3 regions of the Prauserella oleivorans genome follow, and region 1 is predicted to be linked to each of the others. Evidence: riboswitches for the same ligand, from Rfam matches in the RefSeq annotation. Region 1 holds a riboswitch; each other region holds the start of a gene.
The links. Region 1 has a riboswitch for cobalamin ahead of ACFSZT_RS15560 (CbtB domain-containing protein). Riboswitches for the same ligand answer to the same signal wherever they lie in the genome.

Region 1 (5,801 bases):
ATCCACAGCCGATCGAAGTCGGCACCCGAGGCCTGCTCGAGCTGCCGCATCTCCTCGTCGCTCATGCCGCCTTCCATGCCCTCCATGCCGGGCATATCCATGCCGGGCATGCTCGACATGGTCGGCGTTGCCGGTGCGCCCCACTCCTTCAGCAGATTGGTCATCTGCTGAATCTCGGGATCCTGCGCGCCCTGGATGCGGGTGGCGAGGTCCTTGACCTTCGGGTCGGTGGCGCTGTCGACGGCCATCTTGGCCATGTCCACCGCCTGCTGGTGGTGCGGGATCATCATCTGCGCGAAGGCGATGTCGGCGTCGTTGTGGCCGGCCTGCTCCGCGCTCGTAGCCGGGGCCGAGGTTCCGCTCTGGCCCATGTCCATGCCCGACATGTCGTCATCGTTGCCGCCGCAGCCGACGACGAGCGCGAGGATCGCCGCGGCGCTCGCGCCGATCAGTGTCTTCTTCATGAATGCTTCAACCTTCTGTCTGTCTGGGGACTGTTCAACGTCAGGACTTCCCTGCGTGCCTTGGGGCAACGCTGGGTGACCATCTAGGTCGTGTCCTGCAATTCATCGTAGCCAGAGGATGATGGCGGCGATGGTGAGTTCTGCCTGGTAGTAGGCGGCGCGTTTGGCGTAGCGGGTGGCTAGGTCGCGGAACTGTTTGAGCCGGTTGAAGCAGCGTTCGACGACGTTGCGCTGCTTGTACAACTCGGCGTCGAAGGCGGGCGGGCGTCCGCCCCGTGAGCCGTGCGCGGCGCGGCGGGCGATTTGGTCGTCGCGTTCGGGGCTGACGAACCGGATCCGGCGTTGTCGCAGGGCGTGGCGGGTCGAGGGGTGCGAATAGGCCTTGTCCGCGATCACCACCTCGGGACGGCGGCGTGGGCGGCCAGGCCCGGTGCGAGCGACACGGATCCCGTCCAGCAGCGGCACCAATTGTGGATTGTCACCAGCCTGCCCCGGGGTGAGCACAACCCGCATGGGCAGCCCGCGTCCCTCGACCACGAGGTGGATCTTGGTGCTCAATCCGCCGCGGGAACGTCCGAGTCCTTCGCCGTCGACCGCGATCGCCTCGATGGCGGGCGTGCAGCCCCCTTTTTCCGGGCTCCCGCAGCATGCTGGTGAGCCCGGACCACCGAGGAATCGACACTGATCACCCACTCCACGTCCCCGACAGCGTCGTCTTTGACGATCACCTCGTCCAGAATCCGCTGCCAGGTACCGTCCTTGGTCCACAACCGCAGCCGCTCATGGGCGGTCTTCCACGGCCCATACCGTTCGGGCAGATCACGCCAGGGCGCGCCGGTCCGAAGCTTCCACAGAATCGCATTGATCACCTGCCGGTGATCCCGCCACCGCCGCCCCGGCCCCGACACCGCCGGCAGCAGCGGCTCAATCCGCGCCCAGGCCCGATCCGTCAACTCACCCCGACCAACCACGGACAAGATCAAACCCCATCCGCAGCTAGATCATTTACAGGACACGCCCTAGATGCGCAGGATGCAGACAGAGGTGAGCAAGGACCGTCCGGCTCGCGGTGGTGATCTGTTCCCGGGGTGTGTGGATGAGCGCGCGCCGATCCGGCGAACATGTGTTCGAGTCCTGAATGTGGCGACGAGCCATGAGGCGAGCAGTACGAGCCCGGTGGCGGCGAGCAGCACCGCGAGGCAGAGGTGCATCAAGTCGTGGCCGGCTCCCGGTGCCGGATCGCCAGCTGAGGGAGCCTCAAGCATTCCACTCACGCTGCTCGGTGCCTCGGACATCGCGGCGGCGGGGGAGTCGTCGGCCATCGCCGCGTGAGCCGTGAGGAAGGGTATGTGATGCATGCCGAGCACAGCGAGGGCAAGCACGCACAGCAAGAGCACCTGCTGTCCTCGACGGGTGCTCGCTCGCATAGCGTTCACGGTAACGACTCCTCCGTAGGCTCCGGGCATCGGGAGCCGATCACCTGTTGCTCAGTGGCCGCAGGTGACACGCTAACCGTGCTGTCGCAGTTCACGTGGCCGAACGAATTGCTGCGAGCCTGCCGGCATTCCGGTACCGCTCCCTCGTTACCTGGTCGTCCGGTGACTGGGTTGCGGCGTTCCAGGTCGCCAGCGTCCCGATTGGTGCCATGCGGCGGTCCTTCTTCTCGGCGATCGTGAACCCGGCTTCGCGAACGAGTGCTGGATCTGGCCGAACAGGTTCGGTCTACGGTCGAACGAGCCCCGCGCGGGATCGGCTTCCTCGTGGGCGTCCTGGTGCAGCTCCATCTCGGTGTCGGCTCGCCTGGTCTACGAGTCGCCACGGGATCGGCTGTAAGGGCAGGTGAGCGGGTCATGGACCGGGTGAGCCAAGCGGAATCCGAACGCGGGAACGAACGCGTGGCTCTTGCGCTGTACTGCTCATCGTGGGAAGGCACTCGTATCGATGGTGACGCCATCGCGGACCGTCAAGACTACACCAAATATACTATCGTTGGTAGTAGATTTGGTGTAGCTGTGGCGTGGTCCACACGGGATCTCGCGGCCTTGTGGCTGGTGCTTCGCCTGCCTACGCTGACTGAGCCGCAGTGCTGGGAAGCCGGTGTGAGTCCGGCACGGTCCTCGCCACTGTGACCGGGATGCGCACGTCCACGACGTTTCGAGTCAGCCACTGGACCTGAGAGTCAGGTCTGGGAAGGCGGGCGTTCGTGAGGACCCGGAAGTCAGGAGACCGACTGCGGTGGTTCTGGTCCGGTTCCACGAGGTATGGAAGGAAGGCGTCGATGGCGACCCCTGTACCTGCTTTACGCTCCGTGCGCACGGTTCCGTTGTGGGCATGGTTGCTGGCATTGTCCTCGCTCCTGGTGCTCTACGTGATTCTGCAGGAGAACGGCATGCTGCTCGGGCAGGCAGCTGAATTCGTCCACGAGTTCGTTCACGATGGACGGCACGCGCTGGGCGTGCCGTGTCACTGAGGAGCGGCGAGATGGCTTCGTATGGCATGAAACAGATCGTTGCGCGTGGTGCGCTCGCCGGACTGCTGGCGGGCGTCGTGGCCGCTCTGGTGTCCGTGCTTATCGTCGAGAGGCCGATGCGGGCGGCGCTCGTTATCGAGGACGCTCGTCCTGCGGCCCCCGGCGCACGTGGCGGGGACTTGTTCAGCCGTCCGACCCAGGTCGTGGGCGGGATGGTGGCCGCAGTGGTCGTGGCGGTCCTGATCGGGATCGTGTTCGCCGTGGTCTACCGGTGGGTCGCTGAGCGTGTCCACCGGCAGAGTGCCTTCGCTCGCAGCCTGCACCTCGCCGCCGTGGGTTTCGCGGCGATCGTGTTGCTGCCGATGGTGAAGTACCCGGGGAACCCGCCCGGCGTCGGCGATCCCGACACCGTCGACCAGCGCACGAATATGTACCTCTCGTTGATCGCTGCGGGGCTCGTGCTGGCGGTACTCGCCCACTGGGCATACCGTGCGCTTGCGAAACGCAACTGGCCTGGCCCTATGCGCGGTGTCGTCGCCGCAGGTGGCGCGATTGTTCTCGCCGGTGTGGCCTTGGCGGTGTGGCCGGCGAACCCGGACCCGATCCCGCCGGATGTCCCAGCGGCGCTGCTCTGGCAATGGCGACTGGCGTCGCTGTTCGAGCTGGCGGCGCTGTGGGCGGCGCTCGGCGTCGGCTTCGGCCTGCTCGTCGACTCCTCTGCGCGTCGCTGGGCAGCGGGACAGCGCGCGGCGGTCGCACCCACCTGACCTGCACCGGTGAAGCCACTCGCGTGACCTTGCCCACCAAACTACTATTCAACCTAGTGGAAGTGAGCAAGGTCACGCGAGTGGAGTCCGGTCATGGCTATCCGACCCGGCCGCATCGCCGTACGACGCGCTTCTGTCCGTTCGGTGCCCAAGGGTTCCCGGCTGCTGTCCTTGCTACGGACTACCGATCACAAGCAGATCGGCATCCTCTACCTCGCCACGTCGTTCGGGTTCTTCCTGGTCGGTGGTGCGCTCGCGCTGCTCATGCGTGGCGAACTCGCTCGGCCGGGCCTGCAGTTCCTGTCGCAGGAGCAGTACAACCAGCTGTTCACCATGCACGGCACGATCATGCTGCTGCTCTACGCGACGCCGAATCTGTTCGCGTTCGCCAACCTGGTGATGCCGTTACAGATCGGGTCGCCGGATATGGCGTTTCCCCGGCTGAATGCCTTGTCGTACTGGCTGTTCCTGTTCGGCGGGCTGATCGTGCTCAGCTCATTGCTCACCCCGGGCGGTGGCGCCGACTTCGGCTGGACGGCCTACACGCCGCTCGCGCGCGCGGAATACTCGCCTGGCATCGGCGGCGACCTGTGGATCTTCGGACTCATTGTGTCCGGGCTCGGCACCATCCTCGGTGCCGTCAACGTGATCACGACGATCGTGTGCCTCCGGTGCCCGGGCATGACGATGTGGCGGATGCCGATTTTCACCTGGAACCTCCTGTTCACGAGTGTGCTGATCTTGGCGGCCTTCCCGATTCTGACCGCGGCATTGTTCGCGCTCGCCGCTGACCGGCGTCTCGGGGCGCACGCGTTCGATCCGGCCAATGGGGGTGTGATTTTGTGGCAGCATCTGTTCTGGTTCTTCGGTCATCCCGAGGTCTACATCGTGGCGCTGCCGTTCTTCGGCATCATCACCGAGATCATCCCGGTGTTCTCCCGCAAGCCGCTGTTCGGCTACCGCCTCATGGTGTTCGCGACGATGGGCATCACGGCGTTGTCCTTCGCGGTGTGGGCGCATCACATGTTCGCCACCGGTGCCGTCCTGCTGCCGTTCTTCTCGTTCCTTACGTTCGCGATCGCGGTGCCGACCGGGATCAAGTTCTTCAACTGGATCGGGACGATGTGGAAGGGCACGCTGACCTTCGAGACACCGATGCTGTTCTCGGTCGGCTTCCTGGTGACCTTCCTGCTCGGTGGCTTGACCGGCGTGCTGCTGGCCGCGCCACCGTTGGATTTCCAGATCACCGACAGCTACTTCGTGGTGGCGCATTTCCATTACGTGCTGTTCGGCACCATCGTGTTCGCCACGTTCGCGGGCGTCTACTTCTGGTTCCCGAAGATCACCGGGCGGATGCTCGACGAGCCGCTGGGCAAGCTGCATTTCTGGCTCACGTTCATCGGCTTCCACCTGACATTCCTGGTGCAGCACTGGCTGGGCGCTGAAGGCATGCCGCGTCGCTACGCCGACTACCTGCCCTCCGACGGGTTCACAATGCTGAACACGATCTCGACCATCGGAGCATTCGTGCTGGGCCTTTCGATGCTGCCGTTCCTGTGGAACGTGGTGCGCAGCTACCGCTACGGCGACGTCGTCGAGGTGGATGACCCGTGGGGCTACGGCAACTCGCTGGAGTGGGCGACGTCCTGCCCGCCGCCCCGGCACAACTTCACCGAGCTACCGCGGATTCGTTCCGAGCGGCCCGCGTTCGAACTGCACTATCCCCACATGATCGAACGGCTGCACGGAGAAGGGCACATCACCTTCACCGGCAAGGTCAAACCGCACGGCACCAATCGGCAGCCGCTGTCGGTGCAGGCCTCGGAGGCGACGAAGGGTGACACCGGCTGACCGGCTCTCATACCACGAACAGGCCCGTGAGATACATGGCGAGCAGACCGGCCGTGATGCCACTGGCGGTGGCCGGAGCGAGTATCTTGCCTGCCTTGTCCCGAAGCGATGGTGCGATTTGGACGACGACCTGGGCGATCGCGCCCACTCCGATCCCGATCAGGAACGCGGAGAGCTCCGCGTTGTTCACCGCGGCCCCGAGGAGCGCTCCGGCGATGGCGGGCGCGCCGGCGAGGATTCCGAGGCCCA
Region 2 (5,801 bases), 2.1 Mb from region 1:
ATAGCCCTCCGTGCCGAGCGCGCCGTCGAACAGCCCCATGACGCCCTCGATCACCGCCACCTCGGCGGCGCGGGAACCGTGCAGCAGCAACGGAACGACGCGGTCCTCGCCCTGCAGGAACGGGTCCAGGTTGCGGGCGGGCGTTCCCGTGGCCAGCGCATGGTAGCTCGGGTCGATGAAGTCGGGACCGACCTTGTGTCCCGAGACGGCCGTGCCCCGGCGGCGCAGGGCGGCCATGAGTCCGGTCGCGACGGTCGTCTTGCCGTGTCCCGACCCCGGCGCCGCGATGACGACCCTGGCTACCATTCGATGCCCCGCTGACCCTTCTGGCCCGCGTCCATCGGATGCTTGACCTTGGTCATCTCGGTCACCAGGTCGGCGGCGTCGAGCAGGGCCTGGGGTGCGTTGCGGCCGGTGATCACGACGTGCTGGCGGCCGGGCCGCTCGCGTAACGTGGTGACCACGTCGTCGACGTCGACCCAGCCCCAGTGCAGTGGATAGGTGAACTCGTCCAGCACGTAGAAGTCGTGCCGCTCGCCGGCGAGCCTGCGCTTGATCTCCGCCCAGCCCTCGCGGGCGCTCTCGGCGTGGTCGGCGTCGCTGACCCGCTTGCGGGCCCAGCTCCAGCCCTCGCCCATCTTGTGCCACTCGACCGGGCCGCCCTGGCCGGTCTGCTCGTGCAGGCCGCCGAGCGCGCGGAACGCCGCCTCCTCCCCGACTCGCCACTTGGCCGACTTGACGAACTGGAACACGCCGATGGCCCAGCCCTGATTCCACGCGCGCAGCGCCATGCCGAACGCGGCGGTGGACTTGCCCTTCATCGGCCCGGTGTGGACGGCCAGGATCGGGCGGTTGCGCCGCTGGCGCGTGGTGAGCCCGTCGTCGGGCACGACCCCCGGTTTGCCCTGCGGCATCAGACAGCCCTCCGGTCTCCTGCGGACGTCATCAGGCGGCCCTCCGTTTCACCTCGCGGGTCAGCGCGTCGGCCGCCACCTCACCGAGCGGGACGTGCTCACCACCGAGCCTGGCCGCGAGCCGTGCGGCGAGCCCGAGCCGCATGCGCCCGCTCTCGCAGTCCATCACGACGCTCGACACGCCGGTGCGCGCGAGCAGGTCGGCCGCGGCGTGGGAGCGCGCGACGGCGTCCGTGCCGCTGGTCGCGCGGCCGTCGGTCACCACCACGAGCAGCGGCCTGCGCCTCGGGTCGCGCAAGGCCTCGACGCGCAACACGTCGGCCGCCCTCAGCAGTCCCTCGGCCAAGGGGGTTCGCCCGCCGGTCGGCATCGCCTCGAGCCGGGCCGCCGCCACGTCCACGCTCGCCGTCGGCGGCAGCGCGACCTCCGCGCCCGACGCCCGGAACGTCACCAGGCCGACCTTGTCGCGCCGCTGGTAGGCGTCCAGCAGCAGCGACAGCACCGCGGTCTTGACCTCGCGCATCCGTGCCTTCGCCCCCATCGAGCCGGAAGAGTCCACACAGAACAGCACGAGGTTGCCCTCCCGGCCCTCCCGGCGGGCGTACCGCAGATCGTGCGGCCGGAGCACCAGAGCTGGGCCACCACGGCCGCGTGCTCGCTGATGCGGTGCGGCGGCCCGGACGGTCGCGACCAGGTGCGGCACACCGCCGCGTTCCCCGGCCGGGCGTACCCCGACCGTCCGGCCCCGGTCGCCGACCGCCCGCGAGCGCCGACCGTGCGCACCCGACCCGGTGCCGGAGACGCTGAACAGCCGCGCCCGGTACGGCGTCCCCGCACCGACCTGCCGCTCCCCCGTGTGTCCGCCGTTCCCGTCGCCGTGTCTGCCGTCTGTGTCGCCGTGTCTGCCATCTGTGTCGCCGTGTGCGCCGTTCCCGGGCTCCGGTGCGCCGCCCCCACCATCCGGACCGCCACCATCGGGCCCGTCACCGCCGGGTCCCGGACCACCACCGCCATCCGGACCGTCGCCGTCACCGTCCGGCCCGTCGTCAGGAGGTCCCGGTGTGGGCGGCTGGGCATCACGCAAGGCCTGCTCCAGCTCCTCGGAGTCGATCCCCGGCGCGTCGAACGGGTTACGCCTGCGCCGATGCGGCAGCGCCAGCCGGGCCGCCACGCGGATGTCCTCTGTGGACACGGTGTCGCGGCCGCACCAGGCGGCGTGTGCGGTGGCCGTGCGGGCGGTGACGATGTCGGCGCGCATGCCGTCGACGTCGAACGCCGCGCACACCTCGGCGATCTGCAGCAGCGACTCGTCGGTGAGCGTCACGGACGGCAGGAGGCGCTGCGCGGCGGCGATCTCGGCGGCCAGCGCCGCGTCGGAATCGGCGTAGCCGGCGGCGAAGGCGTCCGGGTCGGACTCGTAGGCCAGCCGCCGCCGTACCACCTCCGCGCGCTCGGCCGCGTCCCGGCTGGAGGCGACCTCGACGGTGAGCCCGAAGCGGTCCAGCAACTGCGGCCGCAGCTCACCTTCCTCCGGGTTCATGGTTCCGATGAGGACGAATCGGGCCGCGTGCGACACCGAGACACCCTCGCGCTCCACGGTCACCCTGCCCATCGCCGCGGCGTCGAGCAGCGTGTCGACGAGGTGGTCGTGCAGCAGGTTGACCTCGTCGACGTACAGCAGGCCACGATGCGCGCCCGCCAGCAGGCCCGGCTGGAAGTCGGTGACGCCGTCGCGCAGGGCACGTTCCAGGTCGAGCGAGCCGACCACGCGCTCCTCCGCGGCACCCACGGGCAGTTCGACGAGCCGGGCCGGCCGCCGGTGCGCGGCCGGGTCCGTGGCGTGCGGGCCGTCGGGGCAGCCGGGATCGGGCCGGGCGGGGTCGCACGAGAAGCGGCAGCCGTCCACCACGTCGACGTCGGGCAGCAGGCCCGCCAGCGCGCGCACCATGGTCGATTTCGCGGTGCCCTTCTCGCCGCGCACCAGCACTCCGCCGATGGCGGGCGAGATGGCGCACAGCACGAGAGCCAACCGCAGCTCGCCCATTCCGACGACTGCCGTGAACGGGTACGGCCGCATCCGCACACTCCCTTGCTCGACGGTGGGTGTCCTCGCCCACGCTGCGCCAGCACGACAAGGCGACCACCGAAGCTCTGACTCCTGGCCCGACAGACCAGTCACAGTGGCGGGACCGTCCCGGATTCGCACCGGGTTCCACGACGATCGCGGTGCGATCATCGCACACGTTCCACCGGCCTCAGGTGTTCGCCACGACACAGCTACCGTGCGTGGACGTGACGATCGTGGTGGTGGGCATCGGCGCCGACGGGTGGGCTGGGCTGCCGGAATCCGCTCGCGCCGAGGTGCGGGCGTGCGACGTGCTGTTCGGCGGACGCAGACAGCTTGACCTGGTGCCGGACGGCCCGTACGAGAAACACGCGTGGCCGAGCCCGTTGCTGCCCGCGCTCGACGGCCTGCTGGCCGAGCACGCCGGGCGCCGCGTCGGTGTCCTCGCCAGCGGCGATCCGCTGCTGTCCGGGATCGGCGGCACGCTGGTGCGAAGGCTGGGCGCCGAGCGGGTGCGGGTGCTGCCCGCCGTGTCGTCGGTGGCGCTGGCACGCGCCCGGCTGGGCTGGACCGCCGAGGAGACCGAGGTGGTGAGCGCCGTCGGCCGCGACGTGCACCGCGTGCTGCGGGCCGTCGCGCCGGGGCGGCGGCTGCTCGTGCTCAGCGCGGGTGCCGACACGCCCGCTCGCGTCGCCGCGCTGCTGACCGACCGCGGCTACGGTGCGAGCAGGCTCGCCGTGCTCGAGGAGCTCGGCGGGCCGGACGAACAGCGCCGCGACGGCACAGCCCGCGACTGGCCGCACGCGCCCGGCGCGCCGCTGAACGTGCTCGCCGTCGAGTGCGCGGGCGGGCCCGCGTTCTCCCTGCTCGCCGGGCTACCCGACGACGCCTTCGAGCACGACGGCCAGCTCACCAAACGCGATGTGCGCGCCACCGCCCTCGCCCGGCTCGCGCCGCTGCCCGGCGAGCTGCTGTGGGACGTCGGCGCCGGGGCGGGCAGCATCGCCGTCGAGTGGTGCCGCGCGCACCCGGCCAATCGCGCGGTGGCCGTCGAGTCGCGGCCCGACCGCGCCGAGCGCATCGGCCGCAACGCCGCCCTGCTGGGGGTGCCGGACATCCGCGTGGTCACCGGCGCGGCACCGGAGGCGCTCACCGGGCTGCCCGAGCCGGACGCGGTGTTCGTCGGCGGCGGCGTCAGCGCGCCCGGGGTCCTCTCCGCGTGCTGGCAGGCGCTACGTCCGGGCGGCCGGCTCGTCGCCCACGCCGTGACGCTCGAGGCCGAGCAGGCACTCACGCGCGGCCACGCCGAGCACGGCGGCGAGCTGACCCGCATCTCGGTCGAGCACGCCGCACCGCTCGGCGGCCTCACCGGCTGGACCCCCGCCCGCACCGTGACGCAGTGGACCGTCACGAAACCGCCGACCGTCGACCACAGTGGAGTGACCAAGCAGTGACCGTGCATTTCATCGGCGCCGGCCCGGGCGCCGCCGACCTCATCACCGTGCGCGGGCAGCAGCTGCTCGCCCGCTGCGCCGTGTGCCTCTACCCGGGGAGCCTCACGCCCGCCGATCTGCTCGCGCACTGCCCACCGGACGCGCGCCTCGTCGACACGGCCGACCTCACGCTGGACGAGATCGTCGCCGAGCTGGTGGGCGCGCACGAGGCCGGCGCCGACGTGGCGCGGCTCTGCTCCGGTGACCCGGCCGTCTACAGCGCCGTCGCCGAGCAGATGCGCAGACTCGACGCGGCCGGGGTGCCCTACGACGTCACTCCCGGCGTGCCCGCGTTCGCCGCCGCCGCCGCGACGCTCAAGCGCGAACTGACCGTCCCGACCGTCGGCCAGAGCGTGATCCTCACGCGCACCCAGGCCCGCTCGACCGCCATGCCCGAGGGCGAGGACCTCGCCACCCTCGGCAAGTCCGGCGCCACGCTGGCCCTGCACCTCGCGGTGAACCGGATCGAGCAGGTGGTGGCCGAGCTCCTGCCGCACTACGGCGCCGACTGCCCCGCCGCGGTGGTGGCCCAGGCCAGCCAGCCCGGCGAGACCGTGCTGCGCGGCACGCTCGGCGACATCGCCGCCCAGGTCCGCGAGGCGGGCATCACGCGGGCGGCGATGATCCTCGTCGGCCGGGTGCTCGCCGCCGAGAACTTCCCGGACAGCTTCCTGTACTCGGCGAGCCGGGAACGCAGCGCACGCGGCAGCTAACCGGCGCGCCCCACGATCGTGCCCGCGCGGTCGATGGCCACGACGTCGACCTCGACCGGAGCATCCCCGAGCACCTCCGCCGCCTGCCGGCGCGCCCGCTCGGCGACCAGCTCGCCCAGCGCCAGCCCCTCGGCGTGGGCGAGCTCCAGCGCGTGCAATGCCGTGTTGGCGTCCCGGATCGGCCCGGCCAGCTGGGGGTGTCCGGCGTCCGCGGCGAGTCCGGCGAGCAGTCCGAGATCGACCTGGGAACGCTTGGAGTGCAGGTCGAGGTAGCCGGCGGCGAGTTTGGACAGCTTCGCGAACCCGCCGGCCAGGGTCAGCCTCGGCACGGGATGCCGCCGCAGGTACTTGAGCACCGCGCCCACGAAGTCGCCCATGTCGAGCAACGCCGTCTCGGGCAACCCGTACAGCTCGGTGACCACGCGTTCCGACGTCGAGCCGACCGCGCCGGCCACGTGCCGGTGTCCCAGCGCCCGCGCGACGTCCACGCCGCGGCGGATGCTGTCGATCCACGCCGAGCACGAGTACGGCACCACGACGCCGGTCGTGCCCAGCACGGAGAGCCCGCCGACGATGCCCAGCCGGGGGTTCCACGTGTGCCGCGCCATCTCCTCAC
Region 3 (5,801 bases), 2.1 Mb from region 1:
TGCGAGAGCAGTGCCCGCGTCTGCCGGCACGGCGCGCAGAACGTGGTGGAGATCTGGACCAGTGTCACGGCGTCGCCGTCCAGAACCTCGGCGACGGCCGCGGGCAGAGTGTCCGCCGTTCCGGTAGCCGTGTCTGCCGTTCGCGTAGCCGTGTCTGCCGTTCCGGTAGCCGTGTCTGCCGTTCCGGTCAGGCGTATGCGGCCGTCGCGGCGGCGCATCGCCACCCCGACGACCAGCCCGGCCACCAGCGTGACCAGCAGCACGACCAGACCTGTCACCACACGTCCCCTACTGAGCGGAGTCGGCACCGGCGAAGGTGACGTTCTTCGCCTCGCCCTTCAGTGTGATCGAGCCGGGCGCCACCGTGACCGCCGTGGGGGTGACCGTGAAGGGCAGGTCGCCCGCGTTGATGTCCGCCTCGAAGTTCGGCAACAGCTGTTGCTGCACAGCCTGGGGAACGACCGTCGTCTCCTGGTCATTCCCGAACTGCAGCCGGTGCGGGGTGATCTTGATGGTCGTGCCGTCCAGCTGGATCATCGCGAAGGCGAAGATCTCCACCTCCTCGCCCGCGATCTGCACCTTGCCCGACAGCCGGACTCCCGCGGTGCTGTCGTCGGACTCACCGGACTCGCCGGACTCACCCGACTCGCCGGAATCCCCGGAGTCGCCGGACCCTCCCGAGTCGCCCGAGCCGCCGGAGCCGTCGGAGTCACCGGAGCCGCCGGTGTCGTTGCCCGAGCCCTCGCCGTTGCGGACGTAGGACTCCGACGACGGCTCGATCTGCAGGTCCTTGATGTTGTGCAGCGGCTTGACCTGGTTGATGTCGCTCGCCTTCAGCGTGACCTGGCCTTCGAGGTCGCCGATGTTGATGTTCTCGACGTTGCCCGCCGTGAGGTCGGACAGCGGTGCCGTGACGTCGCGCAGCTCGGCGCGGACGGCGACGTCCGACAGGATGTCCTGCACCTGCACACCTTGGGCGGACACGCTGATGTGGTCGTACTCGCCCGAGATGGCCTGGGTGGCGAACGGGAAGCCATGGATCGTGACCGCCGGATCGTCGCGCAGCCCCAGTTGCTCGCGCGCCTTCTGGGAAACGGTGTGCTCGGCGAACGCCGCCGCCGCGAAGTCCGCACCGACGAGGAGGCCGGCCAGCACGATCAACACCGTGATGAGCCTGCGGGCCCGGCGTCCGGAGCGCCGTCGAGGTGACCGGGCTTGCTGGGTCACAGCATTGCTCACAATCCGCTTCCGATCTGTTACGTCATGGTTCCGGCGGGTGCACAACTGTGTGCGAAAGGGTGTGATGCCCGTTTCACGACAGCAGACATGTCACACCACCGCGGGTTATTCTCACTGACGACCTGCCCGAGTCCGACTCGAGGCGATCGAAAACACGTGAGGCGGTGGCGATGAGCCTGGACTTGCTGGTACTCACTCCGGAATCCGATGCCACCTCGGTACTACCCGCTCTCGACCTGCTCCCGCACACCGTACGCGTGCGGGCGCCCGAGGTCACCGCGCTGCTCGACGCCGGCCACCGTGACGTCATTCTGCTCGACGCACGCACGGACCTGGCGTCGGCCAAGAGCCTGAGCCGGTTGCTGAAGGGCGCCGGCGACGAGGACGCGACGACCCCGGTCATCGCGGTCGTCGGCGAAGGCGGCCTCGTGGCGGTCAGCGCGGAATGGCGCACCGACGACATCCTGCTCCCCACGGCTGGCCCGGCCGAGGTGGACGCCCGGCTGCGGCTGGCGACCACCAAGGACGGCGCCACCACCCAGGTGGACGCCGAGCTGCGGGTGGGCGACCTCGTGATCGACGAGGCGACCTACACGGCGCGGCTGAAGCGGCGCACGCTCGAGCTCACCTACAAGGAGTTCGAGCTGCTCAAGTACCTCGCGCAGCACGCGGGCCGGGTGTTCACCCGCGCCCAGCTGCTGCAGGAGGTCTGGGGCTACGACTTCTTCGGTGGCACCCGGACCGTCGACGTGCACGTGCGGCGGCTGCGCGCGAAGCTCGGCCCCGAGCACGAGCAGATGATCGGCACCGTGCGCAACGTCGGCTACAAGTTCGAGCGCCCGGCGAAGAGCACCGGACCGGTCAAGGGCGGCACCCCGGCCGTGCCCGAGTCCGTGGAGGTCACGGAGTACTCCAACCGCTGACCCCGGCCGGGCGATTAGCCTGAACCCATGCTGGAACTGGCGTGGGTGGACGACCTCGACGACGCGCGCACCCGAGCGGTGCGCGCGTTGTTGTCTGCGGCGAGGAAGACCGACGGCCGGCCCGAGATCGAACCGGGAGGCGAACTGCCCGGCGAGTTCCGCGGCGGGCGCTACCTGCTGGGCGCGGTCGCCGGCGAGCTCGTCGGCGTGGTCCACCTCGACCCGGGCGGTGACGCCTTCGGCAGGCAGGTCGCCGAACTGATCGTGCATCCGGACCACCGGCGCCGGGGGTACGGTGCCCGCCTCGTCGAGGCGCTGCTCGCGGAGGTGCCCGCCAACCTGCGGGTATGGGCGCACGGCGACCACCCGGCGGCCGCCCGGCTGGCCGAGCGGTTCGGGCTCGCGAGGGCCAGGGAACTGCTGGTGATGCGGGTCGACTCCGAGGGCGCAGACTGGCCGGAGCCCACCCCACCAAGGGGCGTCTCGCTGCGGACGTTCGTTCCGGGCAAGGACGAGCAGGCCGTCATCGACGTCAACAGGCGTGCCTTCGACTGGCACCCCGAGCAGGGCACGTTCACCGTCGAGCAGCTCACCGAGGCCGAATCGCAGAGCTGGTTCGACGCCGACGGCTTCTTCCTCGCCGAGAACGCCGAGGGCCGGGTCGTCGGCTTCCACTGGACCAAGGTCCACCCGCCCAACCCGGAGCGGTTCGGCGGTGAGCCGGTGGGCGAGGTGTACGTGGTCGGCGTGGACCCGGCCGCCCAGGGCGGCGGCCTCGGCCGGGCCCTGACCCTGGCCGGCCTGCGCTACCTGCGCGAGCGTGGCCTGCGCCAGGTGATCCTCTACGTCGAGGGCGACAACGCGCCCGCCGTCGCCGTCTACCGCAGGCTCGGTTTCGAGCGGCACGAGGTCGACGTGCAGTACGCCACCGGTGACGCCGCGGCGTGATAGCGTCGCGCCGCCAGTCGTACTCACGCACGTCGTGAGTCAGGAAATCCGGTGCGAATCCGGAACTGACGCGCAGCGGTGAGGGGGACGGGCGGGACAGCACGCCACTGGACTCGGTCTGGGAAGGCGTCCCGTCCGGACGATCCCGAGTCCGAAGACCTGCTGGCACCGGTCTTGTGCCGGAAGTCGCTGTCCGCTTCGGGCTCCGCGTTTGGGCCCGCCGACGCAGAGGAACGTCCGTGCCGCTGCACCGCACCACGTCCTTGATCGCCGCCCTTCTCGCCGTGCTGCTCCCGCTCGCCGGGTGCGGAGCCGCCGCCGGCCCCACGGCTCGGCAGGCGGCGCCGGGCTACCCCCGCACGGTCGCCAACTGCGGCTTGCCCACCCGCGTCGAGGCGCCGCCGCGGCGCGTCGTGTCGCTGAACCAGGGCAGCACCGAGATCCTGCTCGCGCTCGGCCTCGGCGACCGGCTCGCGGGCACGGCCACCTGGACCGATCCGGTCCGCCCCGACCTCGCCGAGGCCAACGCGCGCGTGCCGAGGCTGGCCGACAACATGCCGTCGTTTGAGGCCGTGCTCGAAGCCGAGCCCGACTTCGTCACGGCGTCCTTCGCCTCGACGCTCGGGGTGGGCGGCGTCGCCACGCGCGAGCGGTTCGCCGAGTTCGGGGTGCCGAGCTACCTCTCCCCGGCCGACTGCGTGAAGGACAACAGCGGAGGAGGCGACGGCCGCCGCGGTACGCCGCTGACGATGGAGACGATCTACCGCGAGATCCGTGAGCTGGCGAGGCTGTTCGGCGTGGAGGAACGCGGCGAGCGGCTGGTCTCCGACCTGCGCGGGCGGCTCCACCGGGCCACGGCCGGGCTCGACGCGTCCGGGGTGACGCTGCTGTACTGGTTCGCCAACTCCGACTCGCCGTATCTGGCGGGGTGCTGCGGCGCGCCCGGCATCATGACGGAGGCCGTCGGTGCGAGGAACGTCTTCGACGACACGCACGACGAGTGGCCGCAGATCAGCTGGGAGACCGTCGCCGAGCGGGATCCCGACGTGCTGGTGATCGGTGACCTTACCCGCAGGTCGCAGACCGCCGAATCGGCGGCCGCCAAGATCGAGTTCCTCGAGTCGCACCCGGTGACGCGCGACCTGGACGCCGTCCGGCACAAACGCTACGTCCTGCTGAGCGGGCAGGCGATGAACCCGACGATCCGCACGGTCGATGGCGTGGAGGAGCTGGCGAGCAAGCTGCGCGAGTTCGGGCTCGCCAGGTGAGCGTCCGGCAGGCCTCGCGCGTCGCGTCGCCGGTCCTGCTGCTCGGCGGAGCCGCGGTGCTGGTGGCGTCGGTCGCCGTGGCCATCACGATCGGTCCCGCGGACATCCGGGTCGGTGACGTGTGGTCCGCCGTGGCCGCGCGGCTCGGGGTGGGCGAGTCGGCCCTGTCGGTGCTCCGGGACGGCATCGTGTGGAACCTGCGGTTGCCCAGGACGTTGCTCGCGGCGGTGTGTGGTGCCGGGCTGGCCGTGTGCGGCGCGATCATGCAGTCGCTGCTGCGCAACCCGCTGGCCGACCCGTTCGTGCTCGGGGTGTCCTCCGGCGCCTCGACGGGGGCCGTGCTCGTGGTGGTGCTCGGAGCCGGTGGCGGCGTGCTGTCGCTGTCGGCCGGGGCCTTCCTCGGCGCCGTCGGGTCGTTCGCGCTGGTCCTCGCACTGAGCCACACCCTCGGAGGCACCACCGACCGGGTCGTGCTCTCCGGGGTGGCCGTGATGCAGCTGTTCTCGGCGCTGACGTCGTTCATCGTGCTCACGTCGGCCGATGCCGAGACCACGCGCGGCGTGCTGTTCTGGCTGCTGGGCTCGCTGAGCAACGCGGGCTGGCCGGAGATGGTCACGTGCGCGTCGGTGCTGGTGGCGACGCTGCTGGTGTGTGGTGGGTACGCCCGCTCGCTGGACGCGTTCGCGTTCGGGGAGGACGCCGCCGCGACGCTCGGAGTGCCGGTCGCGCGGACGCGGCTGGTGCTGCTGTGCGTGACCGCGCTGCTCACCGCGGTGCTGGTCAGCTCGGTGGGGGCGGTCGGATTCGTCGGGCTGGTCCTGCCGCACGCCGCCCGTGCCCTGGTCGGGCCGAACCACGCGACGCTACTGCCGGTAAGCGCGCTGGCGGGTGCGGTGCTGCTCGTCTGGGTCGACACCGTGGCGCGGACGGTGCTGGAGCCGCAGGAGGTGCCGGTCGGCGTGGTGACCGCGCTGATCGGCGTGCCCGCGTTCGTGCTGATCCTCTACCGCTCGCGAGGCGCGCGATGAGCGGTCTCATGGCGCACCGGGTCACCCGCACCCTCGGTGGTCGGCTGGTGCTCGACGGCGTGACCATCGCCCCGGAGCCCGGCGCCACCGTCGGCGTGCTCGGGCCGAACGGCTCCGGGAAGTCGACGTTGCTGCGGGTGCTCGCCGGAGTGCTCGCGCCGACGTCCGGGGTGGTGACGCTCGACGGCGAACCGCTGGACGACGTCGGCCGTCGCACGCTCGCCCGCCGGGTGGCGGTGGTCGAGCAGCAGGCCGACACGCAGGTGCCGCTCACCGTGCTCGACGTGGTGCGGCTGGGCCGGATCCCGCATCGCCGGGCCTGGTCGCCGGCGTCGGCGGAGGACGAGGCGGCCGTGTGGGCGGCGCTCGAGCACACCGGGCTGGCCGGCAAGGCG

Region 2: linked by a shared signal. The riboswitch ahead of ACFSZT_RS26115 (putative cobaltochelatase) and the one ahead of ACFSZT_RS15560 (CbtB domain-containing protein) in region 1 are both predicted to bind cobalamin.
Region 3: linked by a shared signal. The riboswitch ahead of ACFSZT_RS05230 (ABC transporter substrate-binding protein) and the one ahead of ACFSZT_RS15560 (CbtB domain-containing protein) in region 1 are both predicted to bind cobalamin.

The regions. Positions count from the first base shown of each region.
Region 1 is NZ_JBHUNT010000001.1:3,184,167-3,189,967, forward strand. It holds gene ACFSZT_RS15550 (DUF305 domain-containing protein) at 1-464, opposite strand, end outside; one part of gene ACFSZT_RS15555 (IS5 family transposase) at 567-1,067, opposite strand; one part of gene ACFSZT_RS15555 (IS5 family transposase) at 1,070-1,435, opposite strand; cobalamin riboswitch at 2,529-2,713, shown strand; gene ACFSZT_RS15560 (CbtB domain-containing protein) at 2,773-2,934, shown strand; gene ACFSZT_RS15565 (CbtA family protein) at 2,961-3,701, shown strand; gene ctaD (aa3-type cytochrome oxidase subunit I) at 3,795-5,552, shown strand; gene ACFSZT_RS15575 (ZIP family metal transporter) at 5,560-5,801, opposite strand, start outside.
Region 2 is NZ_JBHUNT010000001.1:5,309,214-5,315,014, forward strand. It holds gene ACFSZT_RS26105 (cobyrinate a,c-diamide synthase) at 1-306, opposite strand, end outside; gene cobO (cob(I)yrinic acid a,c-diamide adenosyltransferase) at 300-914, opposite strand; gene ACFSZT_RS26115 (putative cobaltochelatase) at 946-2,991, opposite strand; adenosylcobalamin (AdoCbl) riboswitch at 3,002-3,155, opposite strand; gene cbiE (precorrin-6y C5,15-methyltransferase (decarboxylating) subunit CbiE) at 3,207-4,433, shown strand; gene cobM (precorrin-4 C(11)-methyltransferase) at 4,430-5,185, shown strand; gene ACFSZT_RS26130 (cobalt-precorrin-5B (C(1))-methyltransferase) at 5,182-5,801, opposite strand, start outside.
Region 3 is NZ_JBHUNT010000001.1:1,045,603-1,051,403, forward strand. It holds gene ACFSZT_RS05210 (TlpA family protein disulfide reductase) at 1-278, opposite strand, end outside; gene ACFSZT_RS05215 (LmeA family phospholipid-binding protein) at 289-1,227, opposite strand; gene ACFSZT_RS05220 (response regulator transcription factor) at 1,410-2,162, shown strand; gene mshD (mycothiol synthase) at 2,190-3,110, shown strand; cobalamin riboswitch at 3,108-3,291, shown strand; gene ACFSZT_RS05230 (ABC transporter substrate-binding protein) at 3,350-4,378, shown strand; gene ACFSZT_RS05235 (FecCD family ABC transporter permease) at 4,375-5,406, shown strand; gene ACFSZT_RS05240 (ABC transporter ATP-binding protein) at 5,403-5,801, shown strand, end outside.